2 regions of the Xylocopilactobacillus apicola genome follow, and region 2 is predicted to be linked to the other one. Evidence: riboswitches for the same ligand, from Rfam matches in the RefSeq annotation. Region 2 holds a riboswitch; the other holds the start of a gene.
The links. A riboswitch is a leader RNA that binds a small molecule or an ion and turns the genes downstream of it on or off. The one in region 2 is predicted to bind lysine.
Positions count from the first base shown of each region.

Region 1: another riboswitch for lysine. It lies ahead of lysA (diaminopimelate decarboxylase); the one in region 2 lies ahead of R8495_RS02025 (aspartate kinase).

Region 1 is NZ_AP026802.1:1,573,088-1,584,623, reverse strand. It holds gene R8495_RS07725 (valine--tRNA ligase) at 1-336, shown strand, start outside; gene R8495_RS07720 (glycoside hydrolase family 1 protein) at 333-1,793, shown strand; gene R8495_RS07715 (MFS transporter) at 1,944-3,257, shown strand; gene R8495_RS07710 (MFS transporter) at 3,281-4,615, opposite strand; lysine riboswitch at 4,756-4,933, shown strand; gene lysA (diaminopimelate decarboxylase) at 5,029-6,339, shown strand; gene dapD (2,3,4,5-tetrahydropyridine-2,6-dicarboxylate N-acetyltransferase) at 6,342-7,049, shown strand; gene R8495_RS07695 (N-acetyldiaminopimelate deacetylase) at 7,052-8,218, shown strand; gene dapA (4-hydroxy-tetrahydrodipicolinate synthase) at 8,215-9,111, shown strand; gene dapB (4-hydroxy-tetrahydrodipicolinate reductase) at 9,108-9,878, shown strand; gene R8495_RS07680 (aminotransferase class I/II-fold pyridoxal phosphate-dependent enzyme) at 9,897-11,087, shown strand; gene R8495_RS07675 (aspartate-semialdehyde dehydrogenase) at 11,087-11,536, shown strand, end outside.
Region 2 is NZ_AP026802.1:397,530-409,065, forward strand. It holds gene dapF (diaminopimelate epimerase) at 1-759, opposite strand, end outside; gene R8495_RS02025 (aspartate kinase) at 763-2,112, opposite strand; lysine riboswitch at 2,190-2,365, opposite strand; gene R8495_RS02030 (glycosyltransferase family 2 protein) at 2,413-3,630, opposite strand; gene R8495_RS02035 (nuclear transport factor 2 family protein) at 3,730-4,125, opposite strand; gene R8495_RS02040 (cupredoxin domain-containing protein) at 4,209-4,583, shown strand; gene R8495_RS02045 (cupredoxin domain-containing protein) at 4,595-4,855, shown strand; gene R8495_RS02050 (copper-translocating P-type ATPase) at 4,852-6,768, shown strand; gene R8495_RS02055 (Rpn family recombination-promoting nuclease/putative transposase) at 6,868-7,740, shown strand; gene R8495_RS02060 (aspartate/glutamate racemase family protein) at 7,907-8,599, shown strand; gene R8495_RS02065 (TetR/AcrR family transcriptional regulator) at 8,630-9,172, opposite strand; gene R8495_RS02070 (ABC transporter ATP-binding protein) at 9,317-10,018, shown strand; gene R8495_RS02075 (ABC transporter permease) at 10,024-11,536, shown strand, end outside.

The sequences.
Region 1 (11,536 bases), 1.1 Mb from region 2:
AACTTGCCGTACATTAAACGCTTGGTTAACCCAAAAGAGCTTCAAATTGGTTCAGAAGTTGCTGCTCCGGATCTTGCTAAAATCGGAATTATAGCCCATGCTAAAGTTTATATCCCGTTGGAAGATTTGGTGGACTTAGACGTCGAAAGGGCGAAACTTCAAAAACAAATCAAAACTTTTACTGCAGAAATTACGCGGGCAGAAAAGAAATTAGGGAATGAGAAATTTGTATCCCAGGCGCCGCAAGAATTAGTGGAAGCTGAGAAGCAAAAAGTCACTGACTACACTTTTAAACTAAAAACCGCTAAAGAGAGTTTAGCGATTTTAGACAAATGATTTTAAAGGAGAAAAAAGTGACATTTAAAAAAGATTTTTGGTGGGGCGGAGCAACTGCCGCCAATCAAATTGAAGGAGCCTGGGATGTTGATGGACGTGGGCTCGCTGTGTCTGACGTTGCGCTTGGAAAAGATCAGAGCGTAAATTATCAAAAACAGGTCCAATTCACATCTGACGATGTGAATGCGGCGCTCGCGGACCAAACTGATCAGCTCCGTCCCAAAAGAAGAGGGATAGATTTTTATCATCGCTATCCCGAAGACATCAAATTGTTGGGTGAATTGGGTGTTAACGCTTTTAGAATGTCAATTGCTTGGTCGCGAATTTTTCCAAACGGCGATGAGGACGAGCCGAACGAGTCAGGGATTAAGTTCTACCAAGAGGTAATTAATTCGCTAAAGGAGCAAGGAATTGAGCCGATTGTGACGCTGTCTCACTATGAGATGCCTTTAAATCTAAGTGTCAACGGTCAAGGCTGGGTTTCCCGCAAAGTCATTGATTACTTCGTGAAATTTGCCAAGATCTGCTTTGAAAGTTTTCCTGAGGTGAAATACTGGATTACTTTTAACGAGATTGACAGCATCATGCGGCATCCTTTCACTTCTGGTGGAATTATTCCCGATCGCAGCGAAAATTTAAATCAGGATATTTTCCAAGCTTTGCATCATCAATTTGTAGCTTCTTCTTTGGTTACCAAATTAGCTCACGAGTTAATCCCTGACAGCCAAGTTGGTTGTATGTTAACTAAAATTACAACTTACCCAAGTACTTGTCGTCCAGAAGATGTACTGGCTGCTTTTAACAAAAATACGATGAATTATTTCTGTGCCGACGTTCAGGCAAAAGGCGAGTATCCAAAACTCATTTTGAATTACTTTGCCAAAGAGAATATCAAATTAGTCATGGAGCCAGATGATTTGCAGATTCTGGCTGCCAATACAGTCGATTTCATTTCTTTAAGTTACTACATGTCTTTGGTTGCGGCGGCCGATGAGACTGGTCTTGAAATGACAAGCGGTAATACTGTTGAAGGTGGCAAAAATCCTTATTTAGAAACTTCGCAATGGGGTTGGGCTATTGATCCTGTTGGAATTAGAATTTCTTTACTGGAGTTGTACGATCGTTATCAATTACCGCTTTTTATCGTCGAAAATGGCTTAGGGGCGCAGGATCAATTGGAAAAAGATCAAACGATTCACGATCCATACCGGATTTCTTATCTGAGTAAACACATTCAAGAAGTTGGAAAAGCTGTTGACCAAGGAGTTGAAGTTATGGGTTATCTAATTTGGGGGATTATTGACCTGGTCAGCGCTTCGACTTCGCAGATGTCAAAACGCTACGGCGTCATTTATGTTGATGAAGACGATCAGGGACATGGCACCTTTGATCGGTATCGTAAAGATTCTTTTGCTTGGTATCAAAAAGTTATTCGTTCTAATGGCAATGACCTATAAAATTGGCCTCTTTCGGGAGGCTTTTTTGATATATTTTTGCATGCGTTTAAAACATACTACAATTCCGATTAAGTAATTTTCAAACTTTCTCTAAGCCATTAAGGTATTAGAAAAGGCGTTGAGCCTTTTAATAAAAAAAGGAGTAAAAGTTTGAAAGAAAAGAAATTTGGAATTATTTTACCAATTATTTTGGTTAGTTATTTTTTAATCTTGTTGGATAATTCGATAGTTTTTACGAGCAGTTTGAAAATTGCGCAAGAGTTACATTTGGATTCGCAAATGACCGCTTGGGTTTCCAATGCTTACGCTTTAACATTCGGCGGATTCATTATCTTTGGTGGCCGGATGGGCGATATTTTCGGGCGAAAAAGAATTTTTCTAATTGGAATTTCTATTTTTAGTATTTGTTCGTTATTAGTTGGTCTGGCTCAAAGCGGGCCAATGATTATTGCTGCTCGGGCAGCTCAAGGTTTAGGATCAGCAATTTTAGCCCCAACGACGCTTGCTTTGTTGATGGACAATTATCAAGGCAAAAGGCGGAGTCAGGCGATTGCTTATTACGGCGCCACTACTGGGATTGGAGCTAGTGTCGGTTTGGTAATTGGCGGCTTAATTGCCAGTTATGCCTCTTGGCGTTGGGGATTTTTCTTAAACTTTCCGCTCGGATTGGTTCTGGCGGTTTTGACGTCCTTGAAAATTCCTCAAAGTAAAACGGTAAGTCAGAAAATGGATTGGGGCGGCACGCTTCTTTCGGTTTTGGGCCTAACCTCGCTGATTGCGGGAATTAATCTCAAAGCACAGGGAGTTTGGTTCTTAATCGCTGCGGTAATTTTCTTGATTTTGTTTTTGTTCCAGGAAAAACGAACTGCTCATCCGCTGATGCCTTTAAGCTTATTCGCAGATTCAGAGCGAACTAGCGCTTATCTGGCAAGATTTACTGATACGGCGGCGATGACTTCTTATTTGTTTTTGACGCCTCAAGTAATGCAACAAGTGCTTAATTGGACTCCGTTAATGGCGGCATTTGGATTTTTGCCCCAAATGCTTTTGCAGTTTCTAACGGCCTCAATGGTGAATAAATTGGCGCAAAAATGGGATCATACATTTTTATCCTTGATTGGTGCGGTAATTTTTGCTTCCGGAATGTTTATTGGAATTTTCCTGCCCGTTCAAAATGGTTACGTGATCGGTCTTTTACTTCCATTGGTGCTCACCGGTCTAGGTCAAGGATTAATCATGGGACCGTTAACGATTTCAAGTGTAGCGAGAACCAACGAGCAGATTGCAGGAGCTGCTTCGGGGACTTTAAATATGGCCCAACAAATTGGCTCGTCTTTTGGCTTGTCGCTGATTGTAACTTTAACCACGAATTATCACCAGCAGTTGATTATCATGACCTTTTTTGCAGTGATTTTAATTGTTGCGGTCAGCGTGATGCATTGGAGTGCAAAAAGGCACAAATAAAAAAAGCCATTCGGCGATGGCTCTTAGGATCGATCTAATTTTCGCTCGGTAATCATGATGTAAATGGACAAACATAAGGCAAGCGCTGAGGCCACGAACAAAACAGTGATGTTGGCGCCCCAACCGTATTTGTCAACTAGTAGACCTACTAGCGCAGTTGCGGCAATTTCACCGCCTAAATATTGGAAGAATCCCATAAATCCCGTCGAAGTTCCAACTGCAAATTTAGGGACGACTTCGTTGATGATTAGCCCGACTAGCATGATCGGCGCGCTTAGAAAGTTCATCATTAAAATTAAAACAACAATAATTACTGTGTGATTGGTGCTTAACAGGTAAGGAATTAAGCAGGCAATGACTCCGAGAATTCCGACGACGCAGACGGCAGCACGACGATTTTTAAATAAATCTGATAAAACGCCACTAATTATACCGCCAGGAATCGTTGCAACGCCGACAATTCCGACTAACCATTTAGCAGTTGTTGGCGAGAAGCCTTTAAATTGCGTTAAATAACTAGGAATCCAAGTGTTAATTCCGTAGCTGACCACGTATAAACACATTGAGGTCAAAGTAACCGCCCAGACCAATTTGTTGTTAATGATGTAGTGCGTGATGATCTGGAAAATATTCATCTTAGTCAATTCGTTATTATTTTTTTCACCGTTGTCGAGTACGACTTCTTCGTGGGCGTATTCGGTGATGCTAGGTAATCCCACAGCAGCAGGTCGGTCACAGCCAGCAAACCAAACAATTAGACTCATCACCACTCCAACAACACCAGTTGCATAAAAGACCATCGAGATCGAGTTGGAGAATAAATACGCCGCTAATTGAACTAAGGAAACGCAAAGAATTGCGCCGAAGCTTTTTGAAGTACCCCAAACTGCAAAAACAATTCCCCGCCGTTTCTTACTCCACCAAAGTTGAATAATTCTCTGGCATGCACCGGCTCCCATTCCTTGAGCGATTGACATGATTAGCATCAAAAAACACATTATATAGAAATTTCGAGTGGCACCAAAAGCAAAATTTATCAGCGAAGAAAGAAATAGGCCAGTCGCTAGATATCGATTGCTATCGCTTTTGTCGCTAAGCGCTCCCATAAATAATTTGGAGATTCCATACCCGAGTCCAAAGCAGGAGAGGATCATCCCAATTTGTCCGGTAGAGAAATGGTACACTTTCATAATATCGTGTTGCTGGATTGTGAAAACTTGGCGAATGACCGTGTAGCCAGCATATCCAAGAAGGATTGAAACAAGTACACCGATTTGGCGCCATTTATAAGTATTGGCAACTTTATCTGGTGCAACCTTCACTTTTGCATCAGGTGCCGGTTTTAGAAATGAAAACATTTTTTACCCCCAAAAAAGTAATTACCGCTTACATTATATAGTTAAAACGGTTTCTTTGGAAGCTTTACTTTGTTTCTAAATTAATTTGCATTAATATTCAAAAAAGACTTGATTTAATGTTCATTTAATAATATGATTCATGTTATCGAAGAGGTTGCAACCAACATCAGTAACATTTGGGGAGCTCGTGCAAGAGCTATGATCCAGGCGAAAGGGAAGGCTGCCGAAGCGTTAATCACTGCACTGGTTAATTAGCTGGGCTGTAGTTGAATAAATTACGGACTGTCGCAAAAAAATTTGCGGAGCGCTTTTGTTGAACTTTTAAAAAACAAGATTTAAGCGAAAAATATTTGAGGACTCTTTTCGATTGCTGCAGCAAAAAAGGGTCCTCTTTTTTAGTAGGGAGCAGCATTATGGAAAATGAAAAATATTTTACCAACAAAGAAGGTCACTTGGTGATTGGTGGAGTTGACGCACTAAAGTTGGCTTTAGAATATGGCACGCCGCTTGTGGCATATGACGTTTCGCAGATTCGTTCACAAATTCGAGCTTTCAAGGAAGCTTTTGCCAAACGAAAATTTCCAGCTGTTGTGAGTTATGCCAGTAAAGCTTTCAGTGCCATTGCGATGTATCAGGTTGTAGCCCAAGAAAAGGCCCATATCGATGTTGTTTCCGGCGGAGAGCTTTACACCGCAATTAAAGCAAATTTCCCAATGGATAAGATTAGTTTTCACGGTAATAATAAAACACGTGCGGAGTTAGAGATGGCCGTTGAACATCAAGTGGGAGTAATCATTCTCGATAATTTTTATGAAATTGAGCTTTTATCAGAAGTGTTGGCCGAACAGGACAAAAATATCCGCGTCATGTTACGATTGACTCCAAACGTTAGTGCTCATACACATGAATATATTCAGACAGGTCAGGCCGATAGCAAGTTTGGCTTTGATATAACAACGGGTCAGGCTCATTCGGCTTTAAAAAAAGTGCAGGCTAATCCACAAATGGAGTTAATCGGATTGCATGCCCATATTGGTTCCCAGATCTCAGCTGTTGCGGGTTTTCAAATGGAAGTTGCAAATTTGTTTAAGCTCATTAATCAATGGAACGCTCAAGACCATTATCAACCCAAAGTTATTAATCTTGGCGGGGGGTTTGGGATTAGATACACTGAAGAAGATGAAGTTTTAGCACCCGACGTTTTTGTGGGTGCCATCGTTGATGAGGTAAAGGCTCAGTGCGATCAGTTAAATTTAAAAGTACCTGAGATTTGGATTGAACCAGGCCGTTCAATTGTGGGGGCAGCCGGATATAGTTTATATACGGTGGGATCGCGCAAAAATTTGCCTGGGATGACTGATTACCTCACAGTTAATGGTGGAATGGGGGATAATATTCGCCCCGCTCTTTATCAAGCAAAATATGAAGCAGTTCTCGCAAACAACCCGACAGCAGCGTCCGTCGAAAAGGTTCATTTAGCAGGTCGATATTGTGAATCAGGCGATATCTTGATCGATGAGCAATCACTTCCTGCTACGAAGCCAGGTGATATTATTGCCATTTTGAAAACAGGGGCCTACGGGTATAGTATGGCATCTAATTATAATCGAGTGCCGCGTCCGTCCGTTGTTTTTTGTGAAAATGGGTACGCTCAGATTGTTGTTAAAAGAGAAACTTATGATGATTTGGTTAGTAACGATTGTTTTTTGGAAAAGGAGCTTTAATCTTGAAAGAAATGTCCGCAGAAGAAATTATTAAATTTATTGGTTCGGCCAAGAAACAGACGCCAGTTAAGGTTTATGTGAAAGGCGATTTAAAAAATCTAACTTGGCCCAAAGGAGTTAAAACATTTGTTGAAGCCTCGTCAGGCGTGGTTTTTGGCGATTGGGCTCAGTTGGCACCTTTTCTAAAGGAAGAAACGCGCATTACTGATTATGAAGTAGACAATTGGGCTCGCAACTCAGCAGTTCCGCTTCTGGATCTAAAGACGATCAACGCTCGAATTGAACCGGGGGCGCTGATTAGAGATCAAGTGTCAATTGGTAATAACGCAGTGATTATGATGGGGGCAGTTATTAATATCGGGGCCGAAGTTGGAGCAAAAGCGATGATTGATATGAATGCAGTGCTCGGAGGACGCGCGGTAGTTGGCGCTAATGCTCACGTCGGAGCAGGTGCCGTAATCGCTGGGGTCATTGAACCAGCATCAGCTAAGCCAGTTAAAATCGGAGCAGGAGCGCTAATTGGTGCTAACGCTGTTGTGCTTGAAGGTGTAGAAGTGGGAGCAGAAGCTGTAGTGGCAGCAGGTGCCGTAGTGACTGAAGATGTAGCACCTAAAACTGTTGTAGCTGGGGTTCCAGCCCGTGTGATCAAGAAGATCGACGAAAAAACTGCAAGTAAAACGGGGATTGAAACCGATTTGAGGAAGTTATAAAAATGGCTGTGTTGACCGAAAATGAATTAATTGAAATTAGGCGACACCTTCACCAAAATCCAGAACTAGCACTAAAAGAATTTGATACGCATCGCTACTTGTTAGAAGTTATTGGAAAGCTTAATCAAAAATACTTAGAACTCAAAACAATTCCCGAACTTCCGACGGCGCTTTTAGTAAGAGTTATCGGATCCGAGCCTACAAAAACAATCGGTTATCGGACAGATATCGATGCACTTCCGGTCACTGAGCAGACTGGTTTAGCTTATGCTTCTAAAAATCCTGGCGTCATGCATGCTTGTGGGCATGACCTCCATATGACAGTAGCACTTGGAATTTTGAGCTATTATAGCGAGTATCAACCGCTCGATAATTTGATATTTTTCTTTCAGCCAGCTGAAGAAAGCGAGAACGGCGGGAAGCTTGCCTACGAACAGAAGGTTTTTACTGATAAATGGCGGCCGGATGAAATTTATGCTTTGCATGTAACGCCAGATTTACAGGCAGGGACAATTGGGTGTCGCTTAGGGACGCTTTTTGCGGGAACGACAGAAGTAAATATCGATCTGATTGGAAAAGGTGGGCACGCTGCTTATCCGCAAGAGGCTAATGATATGGTAGTTGCAGCAGCTCAGCTGATTAATCAAATTCAAACGATTGTTTCTCGTAGTATTAATCCAATTGAAGGCGGCGTAATTACAATTGGGAGAATGTCGGCGGGAACCATTCGTAACGTGATTGCGGGTAAAGCTCATTTAGAAGGTACGATTCGCGGTTTGACCCAGAAAATGATTTTAAAAATTGATGAGCGGATTAAGCAAGTAGCTGCGGGGATCGCCACCAGCTTTAATGCCGAAGTCAAGGTGGAATTAAATCAGGGCGGATATCTGCCGGTAGAAAATGATCCGATTTTAACTGAGCAATTTATCAATTATGTTAGTAAAAATCCTGATCTAAACTATGTTGAGACCGAGCCAGCGATGACCGGGGAAGATTTTGGATATCTACTTTCTAAAATCCCAGGAACAATGTGTTGGCTGGGAGTCGAAGATGACTCTCAGCTGCATTCGGCCGCCTTTACTCCTAAAGAAGCAGCGATAAAAGCAGGCGTTGAGGCATTTATTGGATTTTTTAACAATCGAATGGAACAAAAAAGGAGAACAAAATGACTGATTTTCAAGCAGCAGATATTTTAACGGCAATCATTACCCCATTTACGGCTGATGACAAAATTGATTACTCAGGTCTTCAAGATCTAACTGAGCATCTGCTAAAAACTGGTAGCCGCGGGTTTGTAATTGGTGGTACGACCGGGGAAGGGGCAACTTTAACTCATGCAGAAAAGTTGGAACTCTACGAAAAATTTGCCGAAATTGTTCAAGGGCGGGTTCCCGTAATTGCGGGAACGGGCAGCAACAACACCGCTCAAACCGTTAGTTTTACAAAAGAAGTTAGTAATATTAAAGGAATCGATCTCGCTTTGGTGGTCGCACCCTATTACAATAAACCTGATCAAAGAGGAATTAAGGCTCATTTTAAGGCAATTACTGATGAATGTGATTTACCGCTGATGATTTATAACATTCCAGGACGCACTGGAATCACGATTTCTAACGAGACAATTATTGAATTGGCGCAAAATCCTTTGATTAAAGGAGTTAAACAGTGTACAAGCCTTGAAGATCTTGCTGAATTAATTGAGAAGACGCCGGATGATTTTTTGGTCTATACGGGCGAAGATCCGCAGTCCTTAGCAGCGAAATCCATTGGTGCAAAAGGTGTTATCTCGGTAGCAAGCCATGTTTATGGCGAGCAGATGCGTAAAATGTACGATACTTTAGCTGATGGACGGGCGGACTGGGCTGGTGCGATCCAGCGTGACTTGATTTTGAAGATGCAAGGATTATTTCTTTATCCTTCGCCATCCCCAGTCAAAGCGGTCCTTAATGCGCAAGGGTTTGCCAGTGGCGGCTGTCGCTTGCCAATTGTTGATCTAGCTGAGAATGAAATTGAGCAGTTAGCTAGAGCACTTGGAGTTAAGGAACTTAAGGAGATTAAATGACAAAAAGAGTAATTATTGCTGGAATAACTGGTTCAATGGGGCAAAAATGTGCAGACTTAATTGAAAGTCTAACTGATTTCGAGCTAGCGGGCGTCATAGCACCGGACTTGACTGCAGATTGCCCAGCAGCGAAGAAATTATCCTCAGAAACTAAATTATTTATCGATTTAAAAGATTTGACACTTGCTGCTGATATTTGGCTAGATTTTACCACGCCCCAAGCAGTTTTTAATAATACAAAATTTGCTTTAGAACATCACTATCGCCCGATTATTGGTACCAGTGGACTAACTGAAACGCAAATTTCCAAATTACAAGAAATTGCTGCTAAAGAGCAGATGGGAGGCATTATCGTGCCGAACTTCGGCTTATCAGCGGTCTTACTAATGAAATTTGTTCAAATGGCAGCACAATATTTCCCGGATGCTGAAGTCATTGAAATGCATCACGAAGATAAATTAGATGCCCCTTCTGGTACTGCAGCTGCGACGGCGCAACTGATTGCAAAAAGTCGGTTAGAGAAACCGTTAGCACCTGCTGCACATGTTGCAGCTCGTGGTGCTGATTATGAGGGCGTGAAGGTGCATTCAGTGCGATTACCAGGTTATGTTGCTCATGAAGAAGTTTTGTTTGGCGGACCAGGTGAAGCCTTAACGATTCGCCAAGATTCTTTTGACCGCGCATCGTTTATGCAAGGTGTGAAAGTTGCGCTTGAGCACGTGTCAGAACTTTCTGAGTTAGTTGTTGGATTAGATAAAATATTATAAAGAAAAGGTGGTTAAGAAATGCCAGAAATAGCAAAAGATTTAGTAAATTATTCAAAAGAAAATAGTTTGAAAGATATTCCTCCTTCGGGAATTCGGTATTTTGACGTAAAAGTTAATAAAATTCCTGATATTTTGAAATTAACTTTGGGTGAACCAGATCTAAATACGCCCGAACACGTTAAAAAAGCAGCGGTTCAAAGTATTTTGGATAACGATTCTCACTATTCAGATCAGGAAGGAACGCTTCGCCTGCGAACAGCAATTAGCAATTTTTTAAAACGTAAACTTGATTTATCTTATGATCCGCAAACTGAAGTTTTGGTGACAATTGGTGGGACAGAAGCGCTGACCGCTACAATGCTGACTTTCTTCCATCCGGGTGATGATATCATTGTTCCAACTCCAAGTTATGCCTTGTATTTCCCAATTATTCATTTGACTGGCAGTAACTTAGTTTCTGTTAATACAGCGCCAACTAACTTTGTTTTGACTCCAGAAGTGTTGGAGGAGACTTTGGCGGCACATCCGCAGGCAAAAGCAATTATCTTAAACTATCCGACCAATCCAACGGGGCGTGAATACTCAGCAGAAGAATTGGAGAAATTAGCAGCAATCATCAAAGAACATAATTTGATGGTGATTTCTGACGAGATCTATAGTGAACTAGTCTATGATTTGCCACATACTTCAATCGCTCAGTATTTACCTGAACGAACAATTATCGTTAATGGATTGTCGAAATCTCACGCTATGACTGGTTATCGGGCCGGTTATCTAGCAGGACCGGCTGGATTAGTTAAATGGGTGATGGAAATGCACGCATTTCTCGTTACAGCTCCTAGCAATCCAGCGCAGGCAGCAGCAACTGAAGCGCTAGAAAATGGCGACCAGGACCCAGTTGAAGCAAGTAAAATTTATCAAAAACGGCGCGATTACATTACAAAAGCGCTCAATGATTTAGGATTAGAAACGGTTCCGAGTAACGGCGCTTTTTATATTTTTGTCAAAATTCCAGCTAAATATGGTACAGATGATTGGGCTTTTGCTGAAGATTTAGCTCAAAAGGGTAAAGTTGCAGGTATTCCTGGTAGTTCATTTGGTGCTGGCGGCGAAGGATATATTCGTTTTTCGTATGCAGCAAGTGATGAAAAGCTTGAAGAAGCAGTTCGGAGAATCAAAGATTTTCTTACAAAGGAAGTAAATCAATAATGAAAGATCGTTATGTAGTTGCAATTCTTGGCGCAACTGGCGCTGTGGGAAGCCGCTTGATTAGTGAATTGGCGGATTCCAAGATTCCAATTGAGCGAGTTAAATTATTGGCATCTAAGCGCTCAGCTGGCAAAAAACTTCAATTTAAAGGGCAAACCATTATTGTTGAAGAAGCATCTCCTGAATCTTTTGATGATGTAGACTTGGTTTTATCATCGGCAGGCGGCGCTGTTTCAAAACAATTATTACCAGAAGCAGTAAAAAGAGGCGCAGTCTGTGTTGATAACACTAGTGCTTTTCGGATGGATCCGACCGTCCCTTTAGTTGTGCCAGGGGTGAACGAAAAACAACTCAAATATCACCACGGAATCATTGCTAATCCTAATTGTTCGACCATTCAAATGGTTGCAGCACTTAATCCGATATACAAAAAGTGGGGCTTAAAACAA
Region 2 (11,536 bases):
GAGTTTGTTAAAAGCATCATATTCAGGATAGTTCAGTGCAAAAGCTAAGCTAGTCGCTGACATCCCAGTCCCGCATGCGTTCGTAAATCCGACGCCGCGCTCGAAAGTTTGGACGAAAAGGTGCCGTTCATCAATAATTTTGGCAAAATTGACGTTCACACCTTCTGGAAAGTAAGGGTTTGGGCTGTTTAATTTGGTGCCGAGATTTTTCAGCAGGTCGCTATCTAGTATATTTTGATCGACAAAGCTAATTAGATGAGGATTTGGCACGGCGATTGCACTAAATTTAAGATCTGGCGCAAAATCGGTGACCTCGGCATTGATTAGTTGCTCGCAGTCGAGATTATCAAAAGGGAGTGTAGTTCGTTCAAAACTAACTGGGCTAATTTCCACGCTCATGCAATGGACATCAGGTGCCCAGTCAGGTTCCTTTTTGACTTGAAGATCGGCGTTAGCGGTCTCGACTAGAAATTGATCCTCATGAAATTTGTCGGCTAAATAGCGAGCTACAGTGCGCAATCCATTACCGCACATTGAAGCAATGGAACCATCAGCGTTAATTACCTGCATTTTTCCTAAAGCGCCTGGATGAGTGCTGGGACTTACGACAAGGAGACCATCAGCGCCGCCTAGAACATTTCTGGTTAAATCTTTAGCGAGGTCGATTAGTTGAGTTTGTGTTAGTGGTTGCTTGAGGATAGTTTGATCGAGCAGGAAAAAAGAATTTCCTGATCCATGAACTTTTTGGATTTGGACCATATTTTACTCCTTTGATTCAAAAAATTGTTGATAGATTTTCTTAACAGCTGTTGAGGCGTCTGCCTGCTTGGTTCCCAGCATAATTGAGATTCTGGAAGCGCCTTGGTTGATCATGTGAATTCCAATGTTTGCTTGCGCCAGCGGATCGACAATTCGCTTTAAGACGCCGATTTTATTGCGCATGCCTTCGCCAACGACCATGATAATAGCGTAGTCATCGATCCATTCTAGTCGATCGGGACCAAGGGTTGCGCGAATCTCCTCACACATTTGTTCTCGGAGATCTCCATTGAATTGATTTTGATCAAAAATTACTGTCAAATCGTCAATTCCTGAAGGCATGTGTTCGTACGAGATGTTGTATTTGTAGAAAATTTCTAAAAGTTTTAACGTAAAACCGACCTCTTTATTCAACATGTAACGATGAAGGTAAAGTGCTGAAAAGTGCTTAGAACTTGCGACTCCGGTAATGGTGTGCTGAGGCTTAAAATCTTTTTCAGGGACGACGAGGGTGCCCGGTAAATCTGGATGATTGGTATTTTTTACATTGATAGGAATTTGCGCTTCAATTGTCGGGATCAAAGCTTCGTCGTGAAAAACAGAAAAACCGGTATAAGATAGTTCTCTGAGTTCACGGTACGTCATCAACTTGATGGGAATTGGATTTTTGACGAGCTGGGGATTAACTGCAAATACTGCATCCACATCGGTAAAGTTCTCATATAAATCGGCGTGCAGGCCTTTGGCCATGATTGCTCCAGTAATATCAGAGCCACCACGTGAGAAGGTTGCGATTTCCCCGTCCTCACTTCGACCATAGAAGCCAGGAACGACCAAAATTTTATTTGGGTTTTGAAAATCTGCGAGCCGATCATAAGTTTGGGGCAAGACGTGGGCGTCATGCGGATTATTAGTCACGATGAGGCCTGATTTTTCAGGATCGAAAAACTCAGCGGGTTTATTTTGTTCCTGTAAGATGATTGTCAAAAGCTGAGCATTAATTTTCTCACCATGAGCTTTGAATGCCGCGAGTAAGAAATCGCTATTTGAATAATTCTGCTGCGGCAAGTTTTCTAATTCTGATTTTAAAGGTTGCAGAAGTTCTGCGGGAACTTGGAAAAAATCAGCAATTTCTTGATAGCGCGCCCAGATTTCTTCGACAATTGTTTTGCGGTCTGGGTGTTTGGCATATTTAATTAATAAATCTGTCACCTTGGTGTCAGCGTCATTACGCTTTCCCGGAGCAGATACGACGACAACGCGTCGATCAGGATCTGCATTTATGATCTCGATGACTTTTTGAAATTGGGCGCCGGATGCTAACGAACTTCCGCCGAATTTAACAACTTTCATTTAAAACCTCTTCTTAAAATTAATAAAAAAAAGAACCCTTTGAATCGAAAGAGTTCACGCCCGGATTTAAAAATTAATCTGCCCAAAGCGCTCCGCAAAATATTTCTGCGACAGTTCGTAACTTGTTCAATTACGACCCAGCTAATTAATCAGTGCATTGATTAACGCTTCGGCAACCGCCCCTTTGACCTGAATCTAAGCCCTGCACAAGCTCATCAGGTTACTAATGTTGGTTGCAACCTCTTTTGATACCATGAATCATATTATTAATTGAGTTTTAAATCAAGTCCTATTTTAAAATTAAATTGTTTTTTGGTAGGGGCCAAAGCTTGAAATTAGCTTAGTTTCAATTACCCTCTTAGAAATTCGCCACATTTCGTTCAAAATTTTTCGATAAATCGTGGCAGGTAAAAACTGGAGAGAGTCAAAAATGTAGGCAACATCGAATTCGTTATCGGCATAATCTGATAATAAGCCGACCGCATTGATAATCGTTTTGTTGTAAACCTGCTTTTTGTAACGCTTTTCATGAGGATCAACAATAAAAAAAGTATTGAAATTTAGTGATTTAACTTCACAGTCAAGACGGACTCCGAGGGCCAAACTTTTTTGAAAAGGTTCAATTTGTTGATTAATTTCGTTTATTATTTCGTCATTTAAATTAGTATTGAACAAGTAGCATTGAGTTATTTCACTCACGATTTTATCAATCAGAAAAGTGGGATAAAAAAGCGTCAATTCTGTTGCGAAGCTAGGAAATTTCTGGAAAAAAAGTTTTTTGTTACTTGTTGTTGAAGGGCTGTTGACTTGTGAAACGTGAGGAATATGAAGACCAAAAGAATCACGATCGACAACAAATTTTTGGCCCAATTTAAATAATCGAAGAGAGAAATCGGTGTCTTCAATTCCCCAATCAGTAAAATTTTCGTCGAATCCATTTATGGAATTAGCGGTCTCACGATTAACGGATAAGACACTACCCCAAGCAAAAGACCATGGAGTTAAGGACTTGTTTACATCATCTGTATGTAATTCATATTCAGGTTCACGGTAATCAAGTAAATCTTTGCAAGAGAAGTCAAGGTTTTGGAATGGATTAGGTCTTTTAATCAAGGCAGCTAATTCATCGTCATTTTGAACCTTGTAGCCGTACAAATAGTGGATGCCAATGACGTTATCGTCGATTTTTTTCAGAAAGTTTTTCACAAAATCTGGATTGATCATCACATCACAATCTAGGAAAAGGACTTTCTTGCCAATAGCCTTTGAGAGTCCGAGGTTTCTGGCGCGGGAACGGTTAAAATCTTTGGCCTGATCAGTAACAATTGTAGTTTTTATTTTGGATTTGTTATGGTCATCAATCCATTGAAACGTTATTTCCTGGTTATTTAAAACAGAAATGATAACTTCGACGTTGGTTAAAGTTTCATAATCACCATTTTGATGATAAATACTATTTAAACATTTTTTAAGATAATCTTGGCAATTATTACTAATAATGATGATACTTAGATCCATTTTTGGTTCCTCCGATTACATCGCAAAAAAGAAAGCGCTATCAAATTCTTTTAATTGTAACCGAAATAATTTTGTTTGTCAATAACTGAACTATCAAAGCTAATCTGTTAAAGGCTTCAATGGGCGATAAGTTTGATGCTTTGCTTCATATTCACTGACTTTTTTCATTTTTCCATGCTCGAATTCTATGATCGAGACGCCGTCGAAATCGTATTCCGAATCTTCGCGCGCATGAAAATACCATTCAACGACTCTGATTGAATCATTAACTGGCAAAATTCGCTTGATTTTCCAGGCGAGGACAACTTGCCGTTCTTTCATTTTGTTCATCCAGAGCTGAACTTCTTCAAGCCCTTCATACACTGGTCCGTAGCATTCGCGATATTTTATATCGGCGGTGAAATATTTTTCGGCAGGGGCAAATTTGTGTTGCTCCCAAGCGCTAAAATAAGCACGGATTAATTCGTCAGCTTCCATGATTTTATTGTACAGCAAAATAAACTGGCATTAGTTTACAATTGTAGATACAAGAGGTATACTTGAAATAAATCTACAGTTGTAAACAATAGGAGGCGAAGATGATTAAGGTGGCAGTTTTAATTATTTCATTATTGTTAATCGGCTTTATTGGTTGGTGGTTCTTTGCACCTAGAAAAGAGATTGCTGTCAATGCAAAAGAAACAAAGGATCATCTGCAAAACGTTGAAGTGGTAGTTGATGGAGGCTATAAGCCAAGTACGGTTGTGGTTAAACAAGGTGAACCCGCAGAAATCACTTTTAATCGTAAAGATCCTTCAAGTTGTCTAGATCAGGTTGTTTTTCCTGATTGGGGGATTAATGAATTTTTGCCAGAAAATGAAGTTCATGAAGTCAAAATTGATACCAGTAAGCCGGGAGTTTATCAATATACTTGCGGGATGGACATGTTCCACGGCAAAGTTGTAGTTGAGTAGGAGGCTTCAAAATGCAAAAAGCAAAAATTCTTATCAATAAAGGTTATAAACCAGATACAATTGAATTTCATCGAAGTGATCCAGCAGAAATAACTTTCGTTCAAGAAGATTCTTCTGTTTGTTTAAGACAGGTTCAGTCCAAAGATTTAAATTTTCAAATTGATCTGCCCGTTGGGTCTGAAAAGACGATTAACATTAATACTGATCAAACTGGAGAGTTTAATTTTAGCTGTGGGATGGGCATGTTTCACGGGAAAGTCATCGTTAAATGAGTATCAAAAGTCGTTTTATTTTTTCGTTGATTGCGACAATTCCGATGTTGATTAACATGGTTGGAATGCCTTTTGGCTGGATGCTCCCGGGTGGCGATTGGTTATCTTTAGTTTTAACTACGGCAATTATGTTAGTTTCGGCGCGTCCTTTTTTACACAGCGCTTGGGCTGCTTTTAAAAACCATCACGCCAATATGGATACCTTGGTTGCAATTGGAACAGTAGTTGCTTATCTGTATAGTATCTATGCGATGATCAATCATCAGGGCGTCTTCTTTGAGAGTGCTGCTTTTATCATTACTTTCGTTTTGCTGGGACAGGTGTTAGAAGAAAAAATGCGGCATAACGCGTCCAGTGCAGTAGAAAAGTTACTCGATCTTCAAGCAAAATTTGCCACTGTAGTACGTGCTGGACAATTTGTGAAGGTTCCTTTGGCTGAGGTCCAGACCGGTGATATTATTCAGGTTAAGCCGGGACAAAAAATTGCAGTTGATGGGGTGATCACTGAGGGTTCGACCACGATCGATGAATCCATGGTTACCGGCGAAAGCATGCCAGTTACTAAAAATGTTGGGGATCGAGTCATTGGTGCGACAATCAACAAAAATGGTACTTTTTTGTTTCGCGCTGAAAAGGTTGGCAGTGAAACAATGTTGGCTCAGATTGTGGAGACAGTCAAAAAAGCTCAAACAAGCCGGGCACCAATTCAAAAGACAACTGATCAAGTCTCAAATATTTTTGTACCAATAGTTTTGATCTTGGCGATTATTACTTTTGTAGCATGGTACGTTGTAATTGGCAGTCCATTAGAGCGAGCGATGATGTTTGCTGTTTCGGTCGTCGTAATCGCATGTCCTTGCGCCTTGGGGCTTGCAACGCCGACTGCGTTAATGGTTGGAACGGGACGCAGTGCCAAAATGGGTGTTCTAATTAAAAATGGCGAGGTCTTAGAAGCTGCTGATAACATTAAAACAGTAGTTTTTGATAAAACTGGAACGATCACCAATGGTAAGCCGGAGGTCACTGACATAATTGGTTCAACTCAAGAAGTTTTAAGTCTGGCTTCTGCTTTAGAAGCAGATTCTGAACATCCGCTCGCTGACGCAATTATGCAAAAAGCGCAGGAAATGAAAATAAAGAGTCAAGCGGTCACTGATTTTCAAGCAATTGCTGGTGAAGGCGTGATCGGGCACGTGAACGGTGAAATGGTCAAAGTCGGAAATGAAAAACTATTTTCAGATCAGTCTCTTGATTCAGAAATTCAAAACCAAATGAAAAAGCTGCAAGATGAAGCAAAAACGGTTGTTATTGTTGGCACAGAAGCAAAAGTTAAAGGCTTAATTGCAATCCAGGATGCGCCAAAACCAAGTTCAGCGCGGGCAATTAAGGCTTTAAAGAAACAGGGTCTCAAAACGGTGATGTTAACGGGGGACCATCAACGGGTCGCAAATGCAATCGCTAAACAAGTTGGAATTGACCAGGTATTAGCTGATGTAATGCCAGAAGATAAAGCCAAAAAAGTACAAGAGCTTGAGCAGGATGGACCAGTCGCCTTTGTGGGGGACGGAATTAACGATGCACCTGCCTTAACGATCGCTAACGTCGGAATTGCGATGGGCGCAGGAACGGATATTGCTATTGAATCAGGTGGCATTGTCCTGGTTAAAAATGATTTATGGGGCGTTGTTGAAGCTCTTGAACTTAGTAAAAAAACTTTCAACCGAATTAAGCTCAATCTTTTTTGGGCATTTATCTATAATGCAATTGGCATCCCAATTGCTGCTGGTTTTTTTGTTGGGATCGGGTTAACTCTTAGTCCAGAATTAGCAGGTCTGGCAATGGCTTTAAGCTCGATTTCAGTTGTATCCAGTTCCCTGATGTTAAATCGAACTAAGATAATAAGTGAAATTTAAAAGAGAGGAATTTTTCTTTATTTTAAACATTTGTGGAATTTTCGCGTAATTTATTATGCAGGGGTTGATGCCTCGATAATAAATAAGGGAGTTTCATCAATGAAACAAAGATTATTGCCCAAGAATGATAAAATTTTTAAGATCATTTTTGGGCGCAAGGAAAATTCCTGGATTTTTAAGGAATTCGTTCATGACTTGATTGGGATTGAGGTTAACGAGGTTACATATCTCGATCCAACCAAGATTTTTTCAATTCGACATTCAAAAGAAGAAGAGGTCAAGAAAAAAGCTGCATCTAAGACTCGAATAGTTGATATTCTAATGGAAATAAATAATCAGACGATGTTGACTTTGGAGATGCAAGTTCGCAAGACGAACTATTTTCTAGAACGGATCATGCTATACATCTTAGATGTCTACGGTTATAATTACGGTAACAAAGAGAAGATGCGGGAGCCTAACAACAAGTATAGTGGGCTCGAGCCTGCAATTCAGATCTGTATTTTAGATTATAATGAATTTGATGATGACAAAGCGATTCATCAATTTCATCTAACTGGTGAAGATGCGGTTGACGGGGTGAAACGACTCATTACAATTGTGACGTTCGAGTTGCATAAACCGATTATCAATGTCGAAGATCCCGTTAGTAGAGATAATCTAGAAGCTATGAGGAGTATCTATATTGATGGAGTGCTTGACAGTGATGCTCCGAAGTATGTCCAGGCAGTTTATAAGAAATCAAATTATTACAATTTAACGAAGGAGGATCAATTAGAAGTGGATGCAATAGAAAGTGCAATTGACCAAAGAGAAGCAGAGCTTAGTTATGCCAAAATCGAGGGTAAGAACGAAGGTATGATCGAAGAAAAATTTGAGGTCGCCCAGAGTTTACTCGCACAAGGGATCGATCTTAATATAATTATTAAAGCAACAAAACTTAGTGCCGAAGAGATCGAGAAATTGAAATAGTTGGCATTAAATCAGTCTTACGCGTCACCAAATTTTCAGCCATTAATTGGGCTGATTTTTTGTTTTTATACTTATAGATAATTTGCTGTCATTAAATCAAACTTAAATGTTTATTTAACCGTTTTATGTTATCCTTATTTTACTAATTATTAATAAGGAGTTACGGATGAAAACAATCGGATTGCTTGGTGGAATGAGTTGGGAGAGTACAACGGATTATTACCGACTAATTAATGAAACAGTAAAGAAAGAATTAGGCGGGCTTCACTCAGCTAAATGTATTTTATACAGTGTCGATTTTGAAGAAATTGAAAAATACCAATTTGCCAATCAGTGGGATGAAAGCGCCCGTGTTTTAGGCGATGCGTGTCGTTCGTTAGAGCGAGCGGGAGCTGATTATATTGTGATCTGTACGAATACCATGCATAAAATTGTTGATCAAATTCAAGCCCAAGTCAAAATTCCCATTATCCACATTGCTGACGTAACTGCCCAGGAATTAAAAAGGCAAAAGATTGATCGAGTCGGTCTGCTTGGAACTAAATTTACAATGGAAGAAGATTTTTACAAAAATCGACTGATCGAAAAAGGGATTGATGTCATCATACCTAACCACGATGATTGCGAGAAAATTAGTGCAATAATTTATGATGAACTGTGTCTCGGTCAAATTAACGAAGATTCAAAGCAATTTTATCTTAAAGTAGTCGATGAATTGCATCAACAAGGAGCCCAAGGCGTAATTCTGGGCTGTACCGAAATTGGTGAATTGATTCAGCAAAAAGATACCACAGTACCTTTGTTTGATACAACGCGCATTCATGCCGTTAAAGCGGCTGAGATGGCAATTGATAAATAGAAGTTAAATAACCAGCTTTGTGGCTGGTTTTTATTTTGGAATAATTTTCATAATTAGTTCCATCATCTGATCAGGCGGCAGTGGTTCATCACTACTAAGCCAGGTCGCAAGAATATTGCTTAGTCCTCCAAAAACAAAGCTCGCTTGGAATTTATTTTCCAAAGGATCATTAGACTTCCAGGTGGTGTTGTAATCCAAGTAGCGATTAATTGCTTGCTCTTGCCAAACTTCCATAAATTTTTGATAGATTTTTTTTCTCATTAAAAGTTGAATAAATGGTTTTTGTTCCCACCAAAAATTAACAAACAGTTCAAGTGAATGCTCCGCTGTCCTTTCAGTAAGCGGAATTTTTACCATCTCATGAATGAAGTTATCTATAATTTTGAGATAGCCGTATGCCAGAAGCTCATCTTTGTTTTTAAAAGAATTGTAAAAAGTCTTGCGCGTCAAATCAGCGTGTTGAGCAATTTCGGTGATCGTAATCTCGCTGTATTCACTAGTTTTTAATAATTTAAGCAATGATTCCCAAAGCCAAACACGTGATTGTTCGGCGATTTTTTGTTTTCCGTTCATTAATTTCTCCATCGGTGACAAATATCTAAATTTGTATCACTTGTTCAAAAACTATTTTATTTCGTCCTTTTACCAAGTATACTACAAAACGGAATCATAGGTAACAGATGTATAACATTTACTCATCTGGATATGGAGGATAAAATGAAATTTATTGAAGTTAATGAAATGGTTAAAGAGTTTAGAACGGGCCATAGTGTAGTTCGGGCTTTAAATGATGTAAGTTTTTCGATTGATGAAGGAACATTTAATGTCATTTTAGGTCCAAGTGGTTCTGGCAAAACCACGATGTTGAATATGATCGGGGGAATGGATACTTTAACTAGCGGTTCGATGAACATTGATGGTCGTGATGTTTCCAATTTGAGTGATGCGCAACTGACAGATTATCGGCGCAATTATGTTGGTTTTGTTTTTCAATTTTATAACATTATCCCTTCACTTAATGTTTTTGAAAATGTTGATTTAGTTAAAAATTTAGGTGGATCAGATTTTAATACAAAAGAAATAATCGAATCCGTTGGGTTAGGTGATCGTATGTATAATTTTCCTCAAGATCTATCGGGTGGGGAGCTGCAGAGAGTATCGATTGCCAGGGCCATTTGTAAGAATCCTAAAATTTTGCTTTGTGATGAACCTACGGGAGCTCTAGATACGAAAACGGGACAAACGGTATTACAGATCTTATCTTCAATGGCGACTAAATATAAGAAAACTGTCATTGTTGTTACTCATAATTCGAAAATTGAAGCGATGGGTGATCAAGTCATCAAGATAAAGGACGGAAATTTAGAGGACGTTATTCAAAATAAGAATCCTAAAAAAACAACCGAGATTGAGTGGTGATGATTATGTTTAAAATTTTATTACATAAAAACTTAAAAGATTTTAAAAGTAATTTTTCAGAATTTTTTTCGATCTTTATTCTTTCGCTAATTAGTATTTTAGTTTTTGCAGGATTGTATTCGGCGAGTAATGGAATGAAGCATGAATTTAATTCATGGGCTCAAAGCTCTAAGATGGCAGATGAGTGGGTAACGGTTAAAGGCACAAATTCTAATGATATTCACAAATTATTAAAGAAAAAAAGTGTTAATGATGTTCAAAAACAATATGTATTTAACTCTTACACTGGGTCTACAAAATCAAAAAAGATGTTACAAACAGTCGTCATCAACAATAACAAGATTTCTAAGCCCGATATTGTATCGGGAAAGAAGATTTCTTTTGAAACAGAGGGTGTTTGGCTTGACGAGGAGTTTGCAAAATCAAATAAATATCATGTTGGTGATTATATTGAATTAGATTCGGGGAATGGAAAAGAATCTTTTGAAATTAAAGGACTTGTTGTTAGTCCAAATTATATTGGTTATACTGGCCCTAATAATATAATTTCAGATCATAAGAAATATGGTTATGTGATAACTAACACTAAAACAATGCCAGTATCCCCTAAGAAATTTAATCAAGTATTGGTTACAAAAAACAAGGGTTATTCAGAGGAAAGGTTACAAAAAGATACCAGAAATTCTTTGTCAACAAAAGTAATTTCTTTGGTCGACCGAAACTCTTTTAATAATGTGTCTAAATTCATCAACAAGTATAAAAGCATAAAAAAGATGGCAGTAATGTTTAGCCTGATATTATTCATGTTGGTATTAATGGTGACTCAAACAACGATTTCAAGATTGGTCAGTAATCAAAGAAATATTATTGGACTTTTTCGGGCATTAGGACTAAAGAAGATATCGATAGTTGCTCACTATAGTGTTTATGGAGTTATCAGCACTTTTCTTGGTGGACTAGCTGGGGCATTTTTAGGAATGGAATTCATTTCAAAGCTAATTTTAAGTAAACAAGAACCGCTTTTCGGTATTCCTGTGTGGCAGGCGAGAAATAGCAACTTAACATGGATAATCCTAGGGGTCTTAGTTTTAATCAGTTTGATGGCATCAATTTGGAAAGTGATGCAGATTTTAAGAAGCAAGACTGCTGAAATATTGCAAAAAGAAACGATCGCCAGTTCTTCAAAGAATATTTTCGAATATTTTCCAAATTTTTGGAGCAATCTGCGTTGGAATTGGAAATGGGTTTTAAGAGATAAATCAAGGGCAAGATCGAAGGAATTAATTGGAGTGATTGGAATTGTTGGATCTTTGATTCTTTTGATTGCTAGTATTGGCATTCAGCAGTCTTTGAATAAAACTAACCATGAAACCTATACAAATGTTTTTCAATATAAGACAGAATTAAAGGTTTCTCCTCTCAAACATCAAGAAGCTTTTAGAAATTTGAAAAATAAGTTGGGTGATGATTCTCAAGAAATTGAACAAACTGCATTAAATATTCGAACATCGCAGGGAG